Regions from separate parts of the Pseudomonas sp. JDS08PS003 genome, predicted to be linked through region 3. Evidence: predicted binding sites of a transcription regulator. Region 3 holds the regulator's gene; each other region holds the start of a gene.
The links. Region 3 encodes sigma-54, which starts transcription at its own class of promoters, with help from an activator protein. Its sites were predicted from a motif close to ANTGGCATNNANNTTGCTNT; they were not measured.
Positions count from the first base shown of each region.

Region 1 (7,161 bases), 1.3 Mb from region 3:
TTCCGCCACATCTTCGGCGGCCGCTTCAAGACCTTCTTCGGTATCGTCTTCGTCACCTACTTCGAGGTCGTCGTTTTCCAGATCATCGTCGCTCATGTTCTACCTCATGACTTGCGAAAAGCAGATTAGTTATAGCCCAGCTGCGCCGACTGTCGAAGGCTGCCGGAAAAAAATCAACGTCCACTGATACTCAGCGGCTTATGCCTCATCACCCTGCAGGGTGGCAAGGACTTTGCGAGCACCGCCATGATCGCGATGCTCGCCCAGATAAACACCTTGCCAGGTGCCTAGCGCCAAGCGCCCCGCCGCTACCGGCAAAGTCAGCTGACAGCCTAGCAAACTGGCTTTGAAGTGCGCCGGAAGGTCGTCCGCGCCCTCGTCGTCATGTTCGTACCCGGCCATGCCTTGAGGCACCAGGGTGTTGAAGAAACGCTCGAAGTCACGCCGTACCGCCGGATCGGCGTTCTCGTTTATGGTCAACGAGGCCGAGGTATGTTGTAGCCATAAATGCAGCAGACCAACCCGACATGCCCTCAACTCGGGCAGGCCGGCGAGCAACTCGTCCGTCACCAGATGAAAGCCCCGGGGCCTGGCCCGCAGGGTAATCAGGGTCTGTTGCCACATACCGTTCTCCACGCTTCGGCGCGCATTCTAGCGCGCTCAGGGAAAAAACAAAGCGCCGAATAATCCTGCTTTAGTGTAAGCATTTGCCCTGCTGGATATCGCCATGGCAAACACGCCAATGCCTATCAGAAAAACCTTTCAGCCTTTCTCAATGACAAACGCCAGGCAAAAAAATGCCCGGCCGGAGCCGGGCTTTTTTTCAGCCGCGATTACAGGTTGTAACCACGCTCGTTGTGTTGCGCCAGATCGAGACCGACCGCTTCCTCTTCCTCGGTAACCCGCAGCCCCATGACGGCATCCAGGACCTTGAGAATGATGAAGGTAACGATCGCGGTGTAGATCACGGTAAAGCCCACACCTTTGCACTGAATCCAGACTTGCGCGGCGATGTCGGTCACGGTGCCGAAGCCGCCCAGAGATGGAGCGGCGAACACACCGGTAAGGATCGCGCCGAGAATACCGCCGATGCCATGAACGCCGAAGGCATCCAGGGAGTCGTCATAACCCAGCTTGCGCTTGAGGCTGGTGGCGCAGAAGAAGCACACCACGCCAGCGGCCAGGCCAATAATCAGGGCGCCCATCGGGCCAACCGTGCCAGCTGCCGGAGTGATTGCCACCAGACCGGCGACCACACCCGAAGCGATACCCAGTGCGCTTGGCTTGCCGTGGGTGATCCACTCGGCAAACATCCAGCCCAGAGCCGCGGCGGCAGTAGCGATCTGTGTCACCAGCATGGCCATGCCGGCAGTGCCGTTGGCCGCAGCAGCGGAACCGGCGTTAAAGCCGAACCAACCGACCCACAGCATGGCTGCGCCCATCAGGGTGTAACCCAGGTTGTGGGGAGCCATTGGCGTGGTAGGGAAACCTTTGCGCTTGCCCAGCACCAGGCAAGCCACCAGGCCTGCGATACCGGCGTTGATGTGGACCACGGTGCCGCCGGCGAAGTCCAGCACGCCCCAGTCCCACATCAGGCCGCCGTTGCCGGACCAGACCATGTGCGCGATCGGTGCATACACCAGGGTGAACCAGACACCCATGAAGATCAGCATGGCGGAGAATTTCATCCGCTCGGCGAAGGCACCGACAATCAACGCCGGAGTAATGATGGCGAAAGTCATCTGGAAGGTGATGAACACCGCTTCAGGGAACAGCGCCGCCGGGCCGGTTACGCTGGCTGGGGTCACGCCCGCCAGGAAAGCCTTGCCCAGGCCCCCGAAGAAGGAGTTGAAGTTGACGACTCCCTGCTCCATGCCCGTCGTGTCGAACGCAATGCTGTAGCCATAGATGACCCACAGAATGCTGATCAGGCCGGTAATGGCGAAGCACTGCATCATCACCGAAAGAATGTTTTTCGACCGCACCATGCCGCCGTAGAACAGCGCCAGGCCAGGAATGGTCATGAACAGCACCAAGGCTGTGGAAGTCAGCATCCAGGCGGTGTCGCCGGAATTGAGGACTGGAGCTGCCACTTCGTCTGCTGCCATGGCCAGGCCAGGCATTACGAGGGACAAAAGGGCTCCTAGCCCTGCGAATTTACGCAGAGTCATATTGTTTTCTCCTGGGGCGTTGGGTTTGGCGGCTTAGATTGCGTCGGTATCGGTTTCGCCGGTACGGATGCGAATAGCCTGTTCCAGATTGACCACGAAGATCTTGCCGTCACCGATCTTGCCGGTGTTGGCGGCCTTGGTTATCGCCTCGATAACCCGGTCAAGATCCTTGTCGTCAATGGCGACATCGATCTTCACCTTGGGCAGGAAATCCACCACATACTCCGCACCGCGATACAGCTCGGTGTGACCCTTCTGCCGGCCGAAGCCTTTGACCTCAGTGACGGTAATGCCCTGCACGCCGATCTCGGACAGCGACTCGCGCACGTCGTCCAATTTGAACGGCTTGATGATGGCAGTGACTAGCTTCATGAAACTCTCTCCCGAATTGGTGGACTTGCCCCAGGAAAACAAACCCGACTCAAGTCTAAGCGCAGTGCCTGGCTTTGTAACGCATCGTCGGCCTTCCTCAGCCAGACCGACGCCAGCTAACCGCTTCTGACGAAACACTCCCCGCTCCGCCTGCCGCACTGCATTCGTCACAGCGACTGCATCAGTGCATGGGTCACCAGGGTCTAAGCAGAAAGCTTGCCAGCTCGGGAAAAATCAGTGATTTCAATCCTTTGCCCAGGGCCGCCCGGGCTTGCCACAAATCGGCACTGCGGATACGCACAATAACGGTGCGTGAGCGCCCGCCCGAATGCGCGAAAAACGTGCAGACCGGGCATCACCAAGCCCTTGAGCCGTGCGTGATACACTGCGGCCCATCTGCTATTCAGGACACTCCCATGCTCGCGCCCAAAGACCTTCTCGATGCCCTGAGCGGCCACGCCTCGCGTTTGCTCAGCGGTGAAACACCTCTGCCTCGCAATGAAATCGAAAGCCAGTTCAAGGCCCTGCTGCAAAGCGGCTTCAGCAAGCTGGACCTGGTCAGCCGGGAAGAATTCGACAGCCAGATGGTGGTCCTGGCCCGCACCCGGGCACGCCTGGAAAGCCTCGAGGCCAAAGTGGCGGAGCTGGAAGCCCGACTCAATCCGACAGCGCAATGAGCTGAACCCGCGATTCGCCGGCAAGCCGGCTCCTACAAACCTGGAGCCGGTTTGCCAACGAAAGCCGTAGCGCCGGTGACATATCCTGTGCGCATTCAAAGCCTCCTCCCGCCAAAGCCCTCATCTATCCTTGCAGCACCGCAGGACGCGGTTCCCGCCGTCTCAAGGAAGATCTCCCCATGTCCCTGGCAATCATCCACAGCCGTGCCCAAGTGGGCGTACAGGCTCCGGCTGTCAGCGTTGAAGTGCACCTGGCCAACGGCCTACCGAGCCTGACCCTGGTCGGGCTGCCGGAAGCCGCAGTCAAGGAAAGCAAGGACCGGGTGCGCAGCGCCATTCTCAACGCCGGATTCAATTTCCCGTCTCGACGCATCACCCTCAACCTGGCTCCGGCGGACTTGCCCAAGGATGGTGGACGATTCGACCTGGCCATCGCCCTGGGCATCCTCGCCGCCAGCGTGCAGGTGCCGGCCCTGGCACTGGACAACATCGAATGCCTGGGTGAGCTGGCCTTGTCCGGCGAGGTGCGAGCGGTGCGCGGTGTGCTCCCGGCCGCGCTGGCGGCACGCAAGGCTGGACACACCCTGCTGGTGCCCCGTGCCAATGCCGAGGAAGCCTGCCTGGCCTCGGGCCTTGAGGTGATCGCCGTAGACCATCTGCTGGAGGCCGTCGCCCACTTCAATGGTCACGCCCCCCTCCCGCCTTACGTCAGCGACGGTTTGCAGGAAAATCACTCGCCCTACCCCGACCTGCGGGAAGTCCAGGGTCAACTGGCCGCCAAGCGTGCCCTTCTGATCGCTGCCGCCGGCGCCCACAATCTGCTGTTCAGCGGCCCGCCCGGCACCGGCAAGACCTTGCTGGCCAGTCGCTTGCCCGGCCTGCTACCACCCTTGCAGGAAGAAGAAGCCCTGGAAGTCGCGGCCATTCAATCGGTGAGCAGCCACAAGCCGCTGCGCCACTGGCCCCAGCGCCCCTTCCGCCAACCCCATCATTCGGCATCAGGCCCTGCGCTGGTGGGGGGCGGCTCGAAACCACAACCGGGAGAAATCACCCTGGCCCATCACGGCGTGTTGTTTCTCGATGAATTGCCGGAGTTCGACCGCAAGGTCCTGGAGGTTCTGCGCGAGCCCATGGAGTCGGGCCAGATCGTCATCGCCCGCGCTCGCGACCGGGTGCAGTTCCCGGCGCGCTTCCAACTGGTAGCCGCCATGAACCCCTGCCCCTGTGGCTACCTTGGCGATCCCAGCGGACGATGCCGCTGCACGCCGGAACAGATCCAGCGCTATCGCAACAAGCTGTCCGGCCCGTTGCTGGATCGCATCGACCTGCACCTGACCGTGGCCCGCGAAGCCACCACCCTGAACCCCGAGCCGCAACCGGGAGACGACAGCGCCAGCGCCGCCGCCCGAGTGGCTCTAGCTCGCGAGCTGCAACAACAACGCCAGGGCTGCGCCAATGCCCATCTCGACCTCCCCGGCCTACGGCGCCATTGCCGTTTATCCACGGCAGACGAACGCTGGCTGGAAGCGGCCTGCGAACGCCTGGGCCTATCGCTACGAGCCGCCCACCGCCTGCTGAAGGTGGCCCGGACCCTGGCCGACCTCGAGCAGGCGGCACGAATCAACCGCGAGCATCTGGCAGAAGCCCTGCACTATCGGCCGAGCACGAATTGAAGGGTCACTCCTTGGACAGATCCACCAACGGCGTGGGGAGCACTTCGGTCTGGCGCCCATCCTGAATCTTACTGACAAGACTCAGGGCATTATCCACAGCGGCCTTGTCTGCCAGCAGGCTGTAGCGGATCTGGAATTGCCGTTGCTCCTTTGCGCCGATGGTCGGCACCAGGTTCAGCGGACGCTGATAGCGACGGTTGTAGGAAAAACTGGTGCCCGGCTCCAGCCCCGTCACATAACCCTGGCCCTGGGTGTCGGTGTTCTTCCACAGCGAGAACACTGGCAACTGCTGGGTATTGAAGCCCAGCGATACGCCGAGGCTGCCCGCCTTGTTATGCAGCACCGCCAGGGTCTCGCCCTGAGTGTCGGCGTAGGGCACGACGTTGTAGACGGTCTCGTCATAGTCACGGGTCGGGCCGCGATAGGTCTGCCAGTCCGCCAGATCGGCCTTGGCCTTGTCGTTGAAGGGCGAGACCTGCTTCACCGGCGCCGCAAACTTCGCCCCCTGCTCAAGGAACGGCGTGCTGAAGTTGCTGTGGTACAGCGCCTGGTACTCCTTGGGATAATCACCGTTGTTGGTCAAGCGATCATTGAGCGTGAAACTGGTGCTGCCGGGCTCGGTGACCAGTTCGGTGGCAACGCTGAAATCGACCTTCTTGAACGCCTGTTCCTTGAGCTCGCCACGCAAGTGAATGGCGTACGGCGGTTTTTCGTCGATGTGCAGAGTGACCTTGCTGGCGGGAATGTTCGCCGCGCGGCCGTGCAGGGTCAGCAGCTCGCCATTGTCCAGCCCAGGGTGCCCGACCCACTCGTAGCCACAGCGCGTCACCAGCTCATTGAAGCCCTCCAGCCAGCCCAGGCCACCGCGGCCATTGAGTTCGATGAACGCCGGGTTGACCACTTCCTTGACCGGTGAATCCCAGCCCAGGCGCACATCGCCCACCGAGGCCTGCAACACATTCATGCCCCGGGTCGGCACCACCGAGAGCTTCATCACGCCATTGTCGATGTCGATGATGCTCACCCCTTCCTGGCGACCGCCATGCAAGGTGCGCAGGGTCACGGAAAAAGGTTGCGGGGTCTTCACCCCCAACTGCTGACTGGTGAGGTGCAGGTTCTGGGCCGCCTTGTCGCTGTCGAGCAACACATAGTCCCAGGCCATGGCGTGGGAAGTGGCGGTCAGCGCAGCGAGGGTGACAAGCAGTTTGAGGGAGGTCATGGAAAGGTGCCCTTATTGGAGTTGTAATGGATTTATAGCGCTGAAGAATCGTTTCAGCAAGCTGCAAAATCGCAGTACGACTACCAGATCCAATCACTCCCGCTCACCCCCTCAGTCCTGGAAACCCAGCAGCAATCCCGCCACCTCCAGAACTTCATCCAGGGCAGCCGCGGCGGCCTCGGGCGAGGCCCGCAGCAGCAGGTCATCGGCGTAGCCCATGGCCTGGGCGAAGAGCTGCCGCGCCACCCGCTCGGGGCTGGCACAGCGAAACACTCCGGACTGCACACCACTGTCGACGATCGTTGCCAGCATCTGCTGCCACTGGCCGTTGATCTTCAGGTAGGCCTCGGCCAGCTCCTCGTCATGCATGGCCTCGTCCCAGGCATCCAACCACAGCGCCCAGCCGTCATAGGTGGAATCGGGCAGGCAATGGCTGAGAAAACCCTGCAGGGCCTCCAGGGGCGCAGCGCCTTGCAGCGGTGCGCCCAACGCCTCCAGCTGTTGATTGGCAAACCGTATGAAGGCCTCGCGGCGCAGCTCCTTCCAATCACTGAAGTAGTGATAGACATGGCTGCGAGACAACCCGGAATGTTCGGCCAGGTCACGGGTCGAGACATCGGCGAAGCCCTTGCTACGGAACAGCTCCAGGGCCGCATCGATGATCTGGTCTTTACGGTCGTTACGGGACATGGGCAATCGGACCTCTTGACGCCGAGATGGACGGCGCTTGCATTTTGAGCGGTCGCTCAAAGATAATTGAGCAGTCGCTCAATATTAACCGTTATCACACCTGTGGTGCACCCATGTCTGTCGTCACCCCATCCGCTGTCGTCGACTCCACTCAAAAGATCGGTCAGCAATCCGCTGGCCAGACACTCAAGGCCATTGCCCGGGCGTACCCGGGCAAGCTGTTTGTCACGTTGTCCCTGGTGGCGCTAGAGAACGCCCTGCTGCTGGCCTACCCGCTGTTTGCCGGGTTCGCCGTAGACTCGATCCTGCGGGGTGACACCACCCACGCGCTGATCTACGCCCTGGTGGTGCTGGGCTTC
Region 1 is NZ_CP120724.1:6,971,741-6,978,901, forward strand. It holds gene sutA (transcriptional regulator SutA) at 1-96, opposite strand, end outside; gene P7C00_RS31280 (secondary thiamine-phosphate synthase enzyme YjbQ) at 199-624, opposite strand; gene P7C00_RS31285 (ammonium transporter) at 834-2,171, opposite strand; gene glnK (P-II family nitrogen regulator) at 2,205-2,543, opposite strand; gene P7C00_RS31295 (accessory factor UbiK family protein) at 2,960-3,220, shown strand; gene P7C00_RS31300 (YifB family Mg chelatase-like AAA ATPase) at 3,400-4,893, shown strand; gene P7C00_RS31305 (aldose 1-epimerase family protein) at 4,898-6,112, opposite strand; gene P7C00_RS31310 (TetR/AcrR family transcriptional regulator) at 6,224-6,802, opposite strand; gene P7C00_RS31315 (ABC transporter six-transmembrane domain-containing protein) at 6,916-7,161, shown strand, end outside.
Region 1: a site for sigma-54 is predicted at 2,748-2,767, ahead of glnK (P-II family nitrogen regulator). Genes of this name have one in related genera too.

Region 2 (7,161 bases), 1.1 Mb from region 3:
TGGCGGTGGCGGTGTAGCAGAACAGGTTGAGGAAACGCTTGCCGGCAGCCTCTTTCTGAATGCGCATGCGCATCGGCCGATGATCGAGGAACAGCCCGGTATCCAGGTAGTCGGTCAGGTTCACCAGCAGCTTGACCCCGCCTTCGCGGACTTCGGTGAACTGGCCCTGGGCGCTCTGGCGCTCGTATTGCTTGGTGCCGCTCTGACGCTCGCGACGCTTGATCACCACCCGGCTCTTGTCCACGTTCAATGCCTGGGGAATCGCCGCCAGGGCATCGAACAGACGCGCCTGGGCCTTCTCCGGGTCCACCGACTTGGGCGCCGCGTACTCCTGAACGTGCACCCAGTCCTGATACAGGTCGATGGCCAGGGAGTATTCCGGCATGTCGGCGTCATAGACCCGGTAGCACTCGACACCTTCGCGCTTGGCCCACTTGCCCAGCAGCTTGAGGTTCTTTTGCAGACGGTTGGCAAACATCTGCCCGCCCTCGCTCAGGCGGGCCTGCTCGACCACCGGAGCCGGGGTCGGAGCCGGCTTGATCGGGTTGCCGTTCTTGTTGTACTGGCGCACTGGCGCTTCGTCAGCAGCGGCCTGGGCCTGCTCGCGTTCCACCTGACGCTGCTCGGCAGTGCGACGCTCGCCGGTGACGAACTGATCCGGCAGCACCTTGATCAGCAGCAGCTTGCACGGCAAGGCGCCGTTCCAGAACGAGTACTGCTTGTGGCTGCGAATGCCCATGCGCTTGCCCAGGTCCGGGGCGCCGGTGAACACCGCCGCTTCCCAGTTCAGGCAGGCCTGACGCAGGCGCTCGCCGAGGTTCTGGTAGAGGTAAAGCAGGCTGGCTTCATCACCCAGGCGCTCGCCGTAGGGCGGGTTGCAGATCACCAGGCCTTTCTGGTTCTGGTCCGGGCGCGGCTCGAACGTGCCCACTTCGCCCTGGTAGATCTTGATCCAGTCGCTGAGACCGGCGCGCTCGACGTTGTTGCGACCCGGCTGGATCAATCGTGGATCGGCCTCGTAGCCGCGAATCCACAGCGGTGGCTTGGCCAAGCCGGCCTGGGCCCGAGCCAGTGCTTCATCGTGCAGTTTGCGCCACAGCGCCGGCACATGGCCGAGCCAGGCGGTAAAGCCCCACTGCTCGCGCTTGAGGTTGGGGGCAATGTCCGCGGCAATCATCGCCGCTTCCACCAGGAAGGTGCCGACACCGCACATCGGGTCAGCCAGTGCTCCGCCTTGCGCGGCGATACGTGGCCAGCCGGAGCGGATCAGGATCGCCGCCGCCAGGTTTTCCTTGAGCGGCGCGGCGCCTTGCTGCAGGCGGTAGCCGCGCTGGTGCAGGCTGTGGCCGGAAAGATCCAGGGACAGGATGGCTTCACCGCGATCCAAGCGCAGGTGGATGCGCAAGTCCGGATTGAGCTTGTCCACCGAAGGACGCTCACCCGTAGGTGTGCGCAGCTTGTCGACAATGGCGTCCTTGACCTTAAGGGCGCCGAAGTGGGTGTTGTCGATGCCTGAACCGTGACCGCTGAACTCCACCGCCAGGGTGCCATCGGCCAGCATATGGTCTTGCCAGTCGACATCCAGCACACCGTGGTAGAGGTCCTCGGCGTCCTTCATTGGAAAGCGCTTGAGGACCAGCAGCACCCGGTTGGCCAGGCGCGACCACAGACACAACCGATAGGCCGTCTCCATGTCAGCCATGCCGCGCACGGCAGAAGTGTGCTCACGCGCTTGCTCAAGGCCAAGCCCGACGGCTTCCTCGATCAGCAGGCCTTCAAGGCCTTTGGGACAGGTGAGGAAGAGTTCGTAACGATCCGACATGGGAGTACCAGGGCCTTTAGCAATAAGTGAACGGACAACGCATCGCCCGTTCGGTTTTCAATCAAGCGCTTTTCTTCAAGAGCGCTCGTGTGGCACGAAACTGTGCCGTCCCACCCCGGCAGGCAGGCTTTCTTGCAGGGCAAAAGAGCTTAGAGGCCGGGACAGATAAAAAGTCAGGGCAACAAAATGACATAAGTCGACCCTTCGTCGAATAGTAGTTGAGTGCAACCGTTCGACATTCTCACTAAAGCATTAACCTCATCATCTAGTGAGAGGCTGATTACAGCGGGCTTTGCCTGACAAACAGGCTAAAAAACCCGCCCCGGCTTATGGCCTGGACAGCATTTTCGTTACGTCCTTATGACAAAACGATCATTCACTTGCTGTGACCTATTGGTTAGAACTCAACACAGGTTGGCGCCGCAATGGCGTCAACATCAAGGCTCGCGACGCCGGCAGCGAGCACCAACGGCAGAGACAATCTGCCCGACCTCAGAAGAAGGTCGACGGGACATAAGACAGTCAACAAGTGAGGGAAACACCCTATGAGAAGACTAAAGCGTGATCCGTTGGAAAGAGCATTTTTACGCGGATATCAGTATGGCGTTAATGGCAAGTCCCGTGAGCTTTGCCCATTTACTCTACCGTCGGTACGCCAAGCCTGGATTAACGGCTGGCGAGAAGGACGCGGCGACAACTGGGACGGTATGACAGGCACTGCGGGCATCCACAGACTCAACGAACTTCGCGCTGTCGGCTGATCAGGGCACATTCCGACACCTAAAACTTGAATAGATGACGACTTAACCACGCACGCCCCATCCGGGCGGCGGGCTTCGGCCCAGGGGCTCCTTCGAGGAGCCCTTTTTTATGCCCGCGCTTGCGCCCGTTCTTATCGGCCCATGGCCGCGATAGCATCCACCGACTCGCGAATCAACGCCGGCCCCTTATAGATGAAGCCCGAATACAGCTGCACCAGGCTGGCGCCCGCGGCGATCTTCTCAGCCGCGTGCTTGCCTTCAGTGATGCCGCCCACGGCAATGATCGGTAAACGGCCGGCCAGCTCAGTCGCCAGTACCTTGACCGTATGGGTGCTCTTGTCTCGCATCGGCGCGCCGGATAGACCGCCCGCCTCGTCGCCATACTCCATGCCTTCGACGCCTTCACGGCTCAGGGTAGTGTTGGTGGCGATCACTGCGTCCATGCCGGTTTCCAGCAGGGCGCGGGCCACTTCCAAGGTTTCCTCGTCGCTCATGTCCGGGGCAATCTTGATGGCCAGCGGCACACGCTTGCCGTGGATTGCGGCCAACTCCTGCTGGCGCTGGCTCAAAGCCGCCAGCAGCTGCTTGAGGGACTCGCCGAACTGCAGGCTGCGCAAGCCCGGGGTGTTGGGCGAGCTGACATTGACCGTGACATAGCTGGCATGGGCATAGACCTTGTCCAGGCAGATCAGGTAGTCATCCACCGCTCGCTCTACCGGCGTGTCGAAGTTCTTGCCGATATTGATCCCCAGCACGCCCTTGTATTGGGAGGCAGCGACCCGCGCCAGCAGATTATCGACCCCAAGATTGTTGAAGCCCATGCGGTTGATGATGGCTTCGGCCTGAGGCAGACGGAAGATCCGCGGCTTGGGGTTGCCCGGCTGCGGACGCGGGGTGACGGTGCCGATTTCGACGAAGCCAAAGCCCAGTTGAGCGAAGCCGTCGATGGCGGCGCCGTTCTTGTCCAGACCGGCAGCCAGACCCACCGGATTCGGAAACTCCAGGCCCATGACCTGCACCGGCAACTGCGCCGGCGCCTTGCACAACAGACCGTTAAGGCCCAAACGCCCGCCCGCACCGATCAGGTCCAGGGACAGATCGTGGGAGGTTTCCGGGGAGAGTTTGAACAACAGCTGGCGGGCCAGGGTATACATGGGCGGGATGAACTCGGTTGGCGGCGAATAAGGCGCCGATTATAGCCGCGCCCGGGGCTTGCAGGCGAGGCGCAGAATGAAATCCCCGGCAATGGCATATGCCTTGCACCCACTTGCTTCATCAGACCTGCGCCAATGGCGGTCCAGGTTCAAGGACAACGGCGTCGTCACCCGCACGGGCTTTGCCTGACCAGTGGGTACGACGCTTTTTTATGCAAGGTGCCAAGCCATGACTGAACACCCCAACTCCGCGCTGGCCTGGGTCAACGGCAGCGACGCCCCGGAAAAGTCCGCCATCAACCTGGGCTTCATGGCCCTGACCGATTGCGCCTCAGTGGTGGTCGCCGCCACCCAGGGCTTTGCCCAGCCCTACGGGCTGACCCTGAACCTCAAGCGCCAGAGCTCCTGGGCCGGGCTGCGGGACAAGCTGGTGAGCGGCGAACTGGACGCAGCCCACAGTCTGTACGGCCTGATCTACGCCGTGCACCTGGGCATCGGCGGGACCCATGCCTGCGACATGGCCGTGCTCATGGGCCTGAACCAGAACGGCCAGAGCATCAACCTGTCCCGGGAACTGCAGGCCCTCAAGGTGACCAGCCCTGATGCATTGGACCGCCATGTGCACCAAAGCCGGGCACGACTGACCTTCGCCCAGACCTTCCCCACCGGTACCCACGCCATGTGGCTGTACTACTGGCTGGCCAGCCAGGGTATCCACCCGCTGCAGGATGTCGACAGCGTGGTGGTGCCGCCGCCGCAGATGGTGGCTCATCTGCAGGCCGGGCGCATCGACGGGTTCTGCGTCGGCGAACCCTGGAGCGCCAGTGCAGTGCAGCAGGATCAGGGCTTCACCCTGGCCACCAGCCAGGCGATTTGGCCGGATCACCCGGAAAAAGTCCTTGGCTGCACCCGTGCCTTCGTCGAGCAATACCCCAACACCGCCCGGGTCCTGGTGATGGCGATTCTCGAAGCCAGCCGCTTTATCGAGCAAAGCCCGGAAAACCGCCGCAGCACTGCCCAGTTGCTGAGCGCCGCCGATTACCTGAATGCACCGCTGGACTGCATCGAGCCGCGGCTGCTGGGGGATTACGCCGACGGCCTGGGCAATCGCTGGCAGGACCCCCACGCCCTGCGCTTTCACCACCATGGCGCCGTCAACCTGCCCTACCTGTCCGACGGCATGTGGTTCATGACCCAGTTCCGGCGCTGGGGCCTGCTGCGTGAGGACCCGGATTACCTGGGCGTCGCTCGCCAGGTGCAGCAGCTTGAGCTGTACCGCGAAGCCGCCACCGCGCTGGGCATCGCCGCCTGGGGCCAGGACATGCGCAGCAGCCAGTTGATCGATGGCAAGGTGTGGGACGGTTCTCAGCCTGCCGCCTATGCCCGCAGCTTCCGCCTGCATGCGCTGAACGACACCCCTCCCCTTGTTGCCCAGCGCTGACCGGAGCCCGCGAACATGCTGCGTATCCTGCTGATCAACGACACCGCGAAAAAAGTCGGAAGGCTCAAGGCCGCCCTCAGCGAAGCCGGTTTCGAGGTGATTGACGAATCCGGCCTGACCATCGACCTGCCGGGCCGCGTCGAAACGGTGCGTCCGGACGTGATCCTGATCGATACCGAGTCACCCAGCCGCGATGTCATGGAGCAAGTGGTGCTGGTCAGCCGCGATCAACCACGACCCATCGTGATGTTCACCGATGAACACGATCCGGGGGTGATGCGCCAGGCGATCAAGTCCGGGGTCAGCGCCTACATCGTCGAGGGCATCCAGGTCCAGCGCCTGCAACCGATTCTCGACGTGGCCATGGCACGTTTTGAAAGCGACCAGGCCCTGCGCGCGCAACTCCAGGCCCGGGACCAGCAACTGGCCGAACGCAAGCGCATCGAGCTGGCCAAGGGCCTGTTGATGAAGATGAAAGACTGCGACGAAGAACAGGCCTACACCCTGATGCGCCGCCAGGCCATGAGCAAACAACAGAAGCTGATCCAGGTCGCGGAACAGATCATCGCCATGCAGGAACTGCTGGGCTGACCCCCGCCCCGTAGGAGCCAGCTCCTGAGCCAGTTCCTGCCGCCGGTGTCGACCGGGGTTGGCGCGGCTCTTGCTATCAGATCCACAACGGTAACCAACGGCGGTTGCCCCACCTACGACAAAGACGTCGCGCACCCTGCTCGCCCTCAACGAGCCGGGTGCCGACGTTTTTTCGTTTTGGCCCCATTGACCGGGGTCGGTGGCGCGGCCGTGGCGGCGCTCCACCTGCAAGCTCATGACGACTCCAACGATTCTTATCAGCTGAGGTGCGCGATGAATTCAAGCTTCTGGAAATCCGGCCACACCCCGACCCTGTTCGCGGCCTTTCTGTATTTCGACCTGAGCTTCATGGTCTGGTACCTGCTGGGGCCCCTGGCGGTGCAGATCGCCGCCGACCTGCACCTGAGCACCCAGCAACGCGGGCTGATGGTGGCCACGCCGATCCTTGCCGGCGCGGTACTGCGCTTCATCATGGGCCTGCTGGCCGATCGTCTGTCGCCCAAGACCGCTGGCCTGATCGGCCAGGTCATCGTCATCGGCGCCCTGTTCGGCGCCTGGAAGCTGGGCATCCACAGCTATGAGCAAGCGCTGCTACTGGGGGTATTCCTCGGCATGGCCGGCGCCTCCTTCGCCGTAGCCCTGCCCCTGGCGTCGCAGTGGTATCCGCCACAACACCAGGGCAAGGCCATGGGCATCGCCGGTGCCGGCAACTCCGGCACCGTGTTCGCCGCACTGATCGCTCCGGTGCTGGCGGCGGCTTTCGGTTGGAGCAATGTCTTCGGCTTCGCCCTGATCCCGCTGATCCTGACACTGGTGCTGTTCGCCTGGCTGGCGAAGAACGCCCCCGAGCGGCCGCGAGCCAAATCCATGGGCGACTACTTCAAGGCCCTGGGGGACCGCGACAGCTGGTGGTTCATGTTCTTCTACAGCGTGACCTTCGGCGGTTTCATCGGCCTGGCCAGCGCCCTGCCCGGTTACTTCAATGACCAGTATGGCTTGAGCCCCGTCACCGCCGGCTACTACACCGCCGCCTGTGTCTTCGGCGGTAGCCTGATGCGCCCTCTGGGCGGCGCCCTGGCCGACCGTTTCGGCGGTATCCGCACCTTGCTGGCGATGTACAGCGTGGCGGTGATCTGCATCGCCGCCGTGGGTTTCAACCTGCCCAGTTCCTACGCTGCCCTGGCCCTGTTCGTCTGCACCATGCTGGGCCTCGGCGCTGGCAACGGCGCGGTGTTCCAACTGGTACCGCAACGTTTTCGCCGGGAAATCGGGGTCATGACCGGGCTGATCGGCATGGCCGGCGGCATCGGCGGCTTTGCCTTGGCCGCCGGCATGGGCGCGATCAAGCAAAGCACCGGCAGCTATCAACTGGCGCTGTGGCTGTTCGCCAGT
Region 2 is NZ_CP120724.1:2,223,049-2,230,209, reverse strand. It holds gene rlmKL (bifunctional 23S rRNA (guanine(2069)-N(7))-methyltransferase RlmK/23S rRNA (guanine(2445)-N(2))-methyltransferase RlmL) at 1-1,822, opposite strand, end outside; gene rmf (ribosome modulation factor) at 2,368-2,583, shown strand; gene P7C00_RS10215 (quinone-dependent dihydroorotate dehydrogenase) at 2,715-3,737, opposite strand; gene P7C00_RS10210 (CmpA/NrtA family ABC transporter substrate-binding protein) at 3,967-5,178, shown strand; gene P7C00_RS10205 (ANTAR domain-containing response regulator) at 5,194-5,769, shown strand; gene P7C00_RS10200 (nitrate/nitrite transporter) at 6,043-7,161, shown strand, end outside.
Region 2: a site for sigma-54 is predicted at 3,828-3,847, ahead of P7C00_RS10210 (CmpA/NrtA family ABC transporter substrate-binding protein). Genes of this name have one in related genera too.

Region 3 (7,161 bases):
AGTACCTCTGCGCGATCCATCAGCGCTTGCTGCAAACCATGCAGGACAACCGCCTCAGCCCTGCCTTGCGCGAAGCGGCTTTGCGCCAGAGCAGCAAGACCTACGTCGAACTGCTGAATTTCATCGGTGATCACGGTGAGTACCCCCGTACTCATCGTTTGCTGGACAGCAACGTCGCGGGCCTGTCAGCCGACAGCCCGCTAGCCGACAGCCCCTCTTACGGAGCCCATTGATATGTCCTTTACCTTGCCTGCACTGCCTTATGCCTATGACGCGCTGGAACCGCACATCGATGCGCAAACCATGGAGATTCACTACAGCAAGCACCACCAGACCTACATCAACAATCTCAATGCCGCTGTAGAGGGCACTGAATGGGCGAGCTGGGAAGTCGAGAAACTGGTGGCCAGTGTCCAGCAACTGCCGGAAAAACTTCGGGCCGCGGTGATCAACCAAGGGGGAGGCCACGCTAACCATTCGCTGTTCTGGGCGGTCATGACCCCAGCAGGTGGCGGTAAGCCCGAGGGTGCCCTGGGTCAGGCAATCGAGCAGCAACTGGGTGGTTTCGAGAGCTTCAAGGAGGCGTTCACCAAGGCTGCGCTGACCCGCTTCGGCAGTGGCTGGGCCTGGCTCAGCGTGACTCCGGAGAAAAAACTGGTGGTGGAAAGCAGCGGTAACCAGGACAGCCCGCTGATGAATGGCAACACGCCGATTCTCGGTCTGGACGTGTGGGAGCACGCCTACTACCTGCGTTATCAGAACCGTCGGCCGGAATACATCAATGCGTTCTACAACGTGATCAATTGGCCGGAAGTCGCGCAACGCTATCAGGCCGCGATGGCCTGATACCTCCATTCATAACAAGATCTAAGGCCGATTATGGGCACTGAAACACTGGCGATCAGCAGCGGACGGATGTTTCGTTATGCCTTCGGTTCGCTGTTGCTGTTGGCGGGGACCGCGTTGCTGGTGGCTCAAGGGCTGAGCTGGCTGAATCTGGAACCAAGGTTGTTGCGCGCCTTGCAGGGTGGCTCGATCTGCGCATTGGGCACGGCACTAGGGGCGGTCCCGGTGCTGGTGATCCGCAGAATGCCGATGGCCGTGAGCGATACGTTGCTGGGTTTTGGCGCTGGGGTGATGCTGGCGGCGACGGCGTTTTCGCTGATCGTTCCCGGTATTGCCGCCGCTCAAGACTTGGGTTTGTCTGCCTGGGGCTCCAGTGGCCTGGTTTGCGCCGGCATCATGCTGGGTGCCTTTGGTTTGTTCCTGGTGGATCGCAAGGTCTCGGGCGCGAGCCCCGAAGTCCTGGTCGGCACGGCGGAACATCCGGTGATTGCGCCACGCATCTGGCTGTTTGTCTTCGCCATCATTGCCCACAACATTCCGGAAGGCATGGCGGTGGGGGTGTCGGCAGGGGGCGGCATGGCAGATGCGGACAGCCTGGCCATGGGGATTGCCCTGCAGGATGTGCCGGAGGGACTGGTGATCGCACTGGTGCTGGCGGGGGCGGGGATGTCGCGGGTCAGGGCATTCCTGATTGGCGCCGCTTCAGGTTTGGTGGAGCCGGTCTTTGCCTTGCTCTGTGCCTGGTTGGTGAGTCTGGCGCAGGTGCTGCTGCCGCTGGGGTTGGCCCTGGCGGCGGGAGCCATGTTGCTGGTGGTGACTCACGAAGTGATTCCCGAGTCCCGTCGCAATGGTCACGAAAAGCTCGCCAGCCTCGGCTTGTGCATCGGCTTTTGCCTGATGATGGTGATGGATACGGCGCTCGCCTGAGGGGCGCTTGGCGAGTGGCCCGGAGGGGCTTACTCGCCCTCGTCGAAGTAGTTGTTGATCAATGCCACCAGCGCATTCAGCGCTTCCTGTTCCTGCTCGCCTTCGGTCTTCAGATGAATCTTGGTGCCCTTGCCTGCGGCGAGCATCATCATGGCCATGATGCTTTTGCCGTCCACCATGGATTCCGGGCTCCTGCCGGCGCGGATCTGGCAGGGGAACTGCCCCGCTACGCCGACGAATTTGGCTGAGGCACGGGCATGCAGGCCCAGTTTGTTGATGATTTCGATTTCCAGAGCTGGCATCGCGGGGTAGATCCTTTCAGCTAAGGTCGCGGTGGCGAACCTGGACGTTCTTCAGGGATTTTTGCAGGACCTGGCCCAGGCGCTCGGTCAGGTACACGGAGCGGTGGTGCCCGCCGGTGCAACCAATGGCAATGGTTACATAAGCGCGATTGCTGGCAGCGAAACGTGGCAGCCACTTGAGCAGATAGCTGGAGATGTCCTGGAACATTTCCTCGACATCGGGCTGTGCGGCCAGGTATTCGGCCACAGGTGCGTCCAGCCCGGATTGGGCGCGTAGTTCGGGCTTCCAATACGGATTGGGCAGGCAGCGCACGTCGAATACCAGATCGGCGTCCACCGGCATGCCGCGCTTGAAACCGAAAGACTCCACCAGGAACGCAGTCCCGGGTTCGGGTTGGTTCAGCAGGCGCAGCTTGATGGTGTCCCGCAGTTGGTAGAGGTTCAGATTGGTGGTGTTGACCTTGAGGTCGGCCAGATCGACGATGGGGCCCAGCAGCTGGGTTTCATCGTGGATGGCTTCGGCCAGCGAGCGATTGGCACTGCTCAGCGGGTGACGCCGCCGGGTTTCCGAGAAGCGCTTGAGCAGGGTTTCCTCGTCGGCGTCCAGATAGAGCACGTCGCACTGGATATGCCGGCTGCGTACTTCTTCCAGCAACTCGGGGAAGCGCGACAGATGGCTGGGCAGGTTTCGGGCGTCGATGGAAACCGCCACCAGAGGTTGTGCCAGTTCCGTGTGAATCAACGCGCGCTCGGCCAGCTCGGGCAGCAAGCCGGCGGGAAGGTTGTCGATGCAGTAGTAGCCGTGGTCCTCAAGAACATCGAGGGCGGTGCTTTTACCTGAGCCGGAGCGGCCGCTGACAATGATCAAGCGCATGATTACTGACCGTTTTGCTCGTCCAGGACAACCTGATACAAGGCTTCATTGCTGGTGGCACTGCGCAGTCGGTCACGGACTTCCTTGCGATCGAGCATGCTGGCGATCTGCCGGAGCAGTTCCAGGTGTGCGTCGGTAGCGGCTTCCGGAACCAGGAGGACGAACAGCAGATCCACAGGGGCACCGTCGATGGCGTCGAAGTCGATTGGAGCGTCCAGGTGCATCAGCGCACTGATAGGCGACTCGCAGCCTTTGAGGCGGCAGTGGGGAATGGCGATGCCGTTGCCAAAACCGGTGGAACCGAGTTTTTCACGGGCGATCAGGCTCTCGAAGACATCCTGCATCTCCAGATCAGGCACTTCGCGGCTGATCAGGTTGGCAATTTGTTCGAGGGCGCGTTTTTTACTGCCGCCCGGCACGTTCACCAAGGAACGGCCGGGGGTCAGGATGCTTTCAAGTCGGATCATGGGAGGGGAGTGTTAGCGACCCGTGCCTTGGAGAAGGTGGAGTTGCTTTTCCTTATGCTTTTTCAGTTGGCGGTCAAGCTTGTCCGTGAGCAGGTCAATTGCGGCATACATATCGTCATGTTCTGCATTGGCGACGACCTCCCCACCGTGGATGTGCAGGGTGGCTTCGATTTTCTGCTTCAGCTTCTCGACAGCCATGGTGACCTGCACATTGGTAATCTTGTCGAAGTGCCGCTCCAGCCGGTCGAGTTTCTCGCCGATGTAAGCGCGCAGAGGTTCAGTCACTTCGAGTTGGTGTCCACTGATGTTGACTTGCATACAGCTTCTCCTTCGTTGCCAGTGCATAACGCGGCAGGCTGGGTTGCCTGCCACCTAGACCGCGTTTGAAACCGACTTTCGACCTGTTTCAAACACACTCTGAAACGCTGTGGCCAGCCCGGCGGCTACATCAACCGCTTCCGTTCGCTGGAAGGCGCGATCCCAAGGGATTCGCGGTACTTGGCGACGGTACGACGGGCTACCTGAATGCCTTGTGCCTCCAGTAAACCAGCGATCTTGCTGTCACTCAACGGCTTTTTCTGATTTTCCGCAGCCACCAGTTTTTTGATGATCGCGCGGATCGCCGTGGACGAGCATTCGCCGCCTTCGGAGGTGCTGACGTGGCTGGAGAAAAAGTATTTCAGTTCATATATGCCCCGGGGGGTATGCATGAATTTTTGCGTGGTCACACGGGAAATGGTCGATTCGTGCATGCCCACAGCTTCGGCGATGTCGTGCAGAACCAGAGGTTTCATGGCTTCATCGCCGTACTCCAGGAAGCCCCGTTGGTGCTCGACGATCTGAGTGGCGACTTTCATCAGGGTTTCGTTGCGGCTCTGCAGGCTCTTGATGAACCAGCGAGCTTCCTGCAACTGATTGCGCATGAAGGTGTTGTCGGCACTGGTGTCGGCGCGGCGAACAAAGCCGGCGTACTGTGCGTTGACCCGCAGGCGTGGCACGGACTCCTGATTCAATTCCACCAGCCAGCGCTCGTTGTCCTTGCGCACGATGACGTCCGGGACCACGTATTCGGCTTCGCTGGATTCGATCTGTGAGCCCGGGCGCGGGTTGAGGCTCTGCACCAGTTCGATGACCTGACGCAGTTCGTCTTCCTTGAGCTTCATGCGGCGCATCAGCTGGCTGTAGTCGCGACTGCCCAGGAGGTCGATGTAGTCACTGACCAGGCGCTGGGCTTCGCTCAGCCAGGGAGTTTTTGCTGGCAGTTGGCGCAGTTGCAGCAGGAGGCATTCGCCCAGGTTGCGGGCGCCGATGCCGGCCGGCTCGAATTGCTGGATGCGGTGCAGGACGGCTTCGATCTCGTCCAGTTCGATGTCCAATTCCGGATCGAAGGCCTCGAGAATTTCTTCAAGGGTCTCGTCCAGGTAGCCCTGATTGTTGATGCAATCGATCAGGGTCACGGCGATCAGGCGGTCGGTATCCGACATCGGCGCCAGGTTCAATTGCCAGAGCAGGTGGCTTTGCAGGCTCTCGCCGGCCGATGTGCGAGTGGTGAAGTCCCACTCATCGTCATCGCTGCTGGGCAGGCTGCTGGCGCTGGTCTGGTAGACGTCTTCCCAGGCGGTGTCCACCGGCAGTTCGTTGGGGATGCGTTCGTTCCATTCGCCTTCCTCGAGGTTATCCACCGTGGGGGCGGTTTCCTGGTAGGAGGGTTCCTGGATCTCGGTGTTGGGTTTGGACTCTGTGTTGTCGGCCAAGGGGTCGCTGTTGTCGAAGTCTTCGCCATCTTCCTGGCGTTCGAGCATCGGGTTGGACTCCAGGGCTTCCTGGATTTCCTGTTGCAGGTCCAGGGTCGACAATTGGAGCAGGCGGATGGCCTGTTGCAGCTGCGGTGTCATCGTCAGCTGCTGGCCCATTCTCAGGACTAGCGATGGTTTCATGGCAGGGGCTTAACACCTTATTTGCCGGCGCACATGCGCCATCCACTACAGGGCGCCGGAGCGCCAAACATAAGCAAATTATATGCCTGAAACTGAAGTGTTTGCCTAGAGCGCTGTAACAATAAAATTTGTAGGGATTTATTGTTCCTGGCGCTCTGGCATCTAGCCCGACACCTCAGCCTTTACAGGCGGAACTCATGGCCCAGGTAGACTTCCTTGACCAGTTCGTTGGCCAGGATGGTCTCGGAGTCGCCTTCGGCGATCAGTTGCCCGTCATTGACGATGTAGGCGGTTTCACAGATGTCCAGGGTTTCGCGGACGTTGTGGTCGGTGATCAGCACCCCAATGCCCTTGGCCTTCAGGTGGTGGATGATCTGCTTGATATCGCCGACCGAGATCGGGTCCACGCCGGCAAAGGGTTCGTCCAGCAGGATGAACTTGGGGGCAGTGGCCAGGGCGCGGGCGATTTCCACGCGGCGGCGTTCACCACCGGACAGGCTCATGCCGAGGTTGTCGCGGATGTGATTGATGTGGAATTCCTGCAGCAGGCTTTCCAGTTCCTGGCGACGGCCGGCCTTGTCGAGTTCCTTGCGGGTCTCGAGGATGGCCATGATGTTGTCGGCCACCGACAGCTTGCGGAAGATCGAAGCTTCCTGGGGCAGGTAGCCGATGCCGGCGCGAGCGCGACCGTGCATCGGTTGGTGGCTGACATCCAGGTCGTCGATCAGGACGCGGCCCTGATCGGCCTGGACCAGGCCGACGATCATGTAGAAGCAGGTGGTCTTGCCGGCGCCGTTGGGGCCGAGCAGGCCGACGATCTGGCCGCTGTCGATGGACAGGCTGACATCACGCACGACCTGGCGGCTCTTGTAGCTCTTGGCCAGGTGCTGAGCTTTCAGAGTTGCCATTACTGGGCCTTTTGCTCGTCGGTTTTCTTTTTCGGCTGGATGACCATGTCGATCCGCGGACGTGGTGCGGTGACCGAGCTGCCATTGGCGCGACCGGCGTTAGCCACTTGCTTGACGGTGTCGTAGACGATCTTCTCGCCTTCGGTGGTGTTGCCGTCGTTGATGACCTTGGCCTTGTCGATCAGCACGATGCGATTCTGCTGAGCGTGGTACTGGATGGTCACAGCGTAGGCCTGAACCGGTTTCGGGTCGGTCTGCTTCTGCAACTGCTCGAAGTAGGCGAGGTTGCCCACCGACGTCACTACGTCGATTTCGCCGCTCTTGGCTCGGGTGATGGTCACGGTGTTGCCGGTGATCTTCATCGAACCCTGGGTGATGATCACATCGCCCTTGTAGGTGGCCACGCCGTTCTTGTCGTCCAACTGGGCGTCGTCGGCCTGGATGCGGATCGGCTGTTGGCTATCGTTCGGCAGAGCCCAGGCGCTCACGCTTCCCAGTGCTGCGCCCAGACTGAGCAAAATAGGGAGGGTTTTAACGAGCCTCATACTGTCCTCTTACGTTCGATAGCAGGTTCATCCTGCCGTCTTTCAAATACGCTTTCATTCCCTTGGCCGTAGTCACGCCGCCGGCGCCGTCGATTCTAACGGCTTGCTCGGTCTGCGCATATTGCTTCTGCGGGAATACTGTCATGCGGCTGGTGGTGATCAGCAGGTTGCGGTTGTGCTCATCGGTGCGGGAAACCCGTACCGAATCGATCAGTTCGACCTCGGTGCCGTCCGGATTGACTTCGCCTCGCTCGCTCTGGACGTGCCAGGGGAAAGTGGTGCCGCGGTACATCTGCAGGTCCGGTTTGGTCAGCAGCGTCACTTCGCTGGCCTTGACGTGCTCCACTTTGTCCGA
Region 3 is NZ_CP120724.1:1,144,441-1,151,601, forward strand. It holds gene P7C00_RS05110 (hypothetical protein) at 1-233, shown strand, start outside; gene P7C00_RS05115 (superoxide dismutase) at 235-846, shown strand; gene P7C00_RS05120 (ZIP family metal transporter) at 880-1,773, shown strand; gene P7C00_RS05125 (HPr family phosphocarrier protein) at 1,803-2,075, opposite strand; gene rapZ (RNase adapter RapZ) at 2,092-2,949, opposite strand; gene ptsN (PTS IIA-like nitrogen regulatory protein PtsN) at 2,952-3,416, opposite strand; gene hpf (ribosome hibernation-promoting factor, HPF/YfiA family) at 3,429-3,734, opposite strand; gene P7C00_RS05145 (RNA polymerase factor sigma-54) at 3,860-5,353, opposite strand; gene lptB (LPS export ABC transporter ATP-binding protein) at 5,536-6,261, opposite strand; gene lptA (lipopolysaccharide transport periplasmic protein LptA) at 6,261-6,806, opposite strand; gene lptC (LPS export ABC transporter periplasmic protein LptC) at 6,793-7,161, opposite strand, start outside.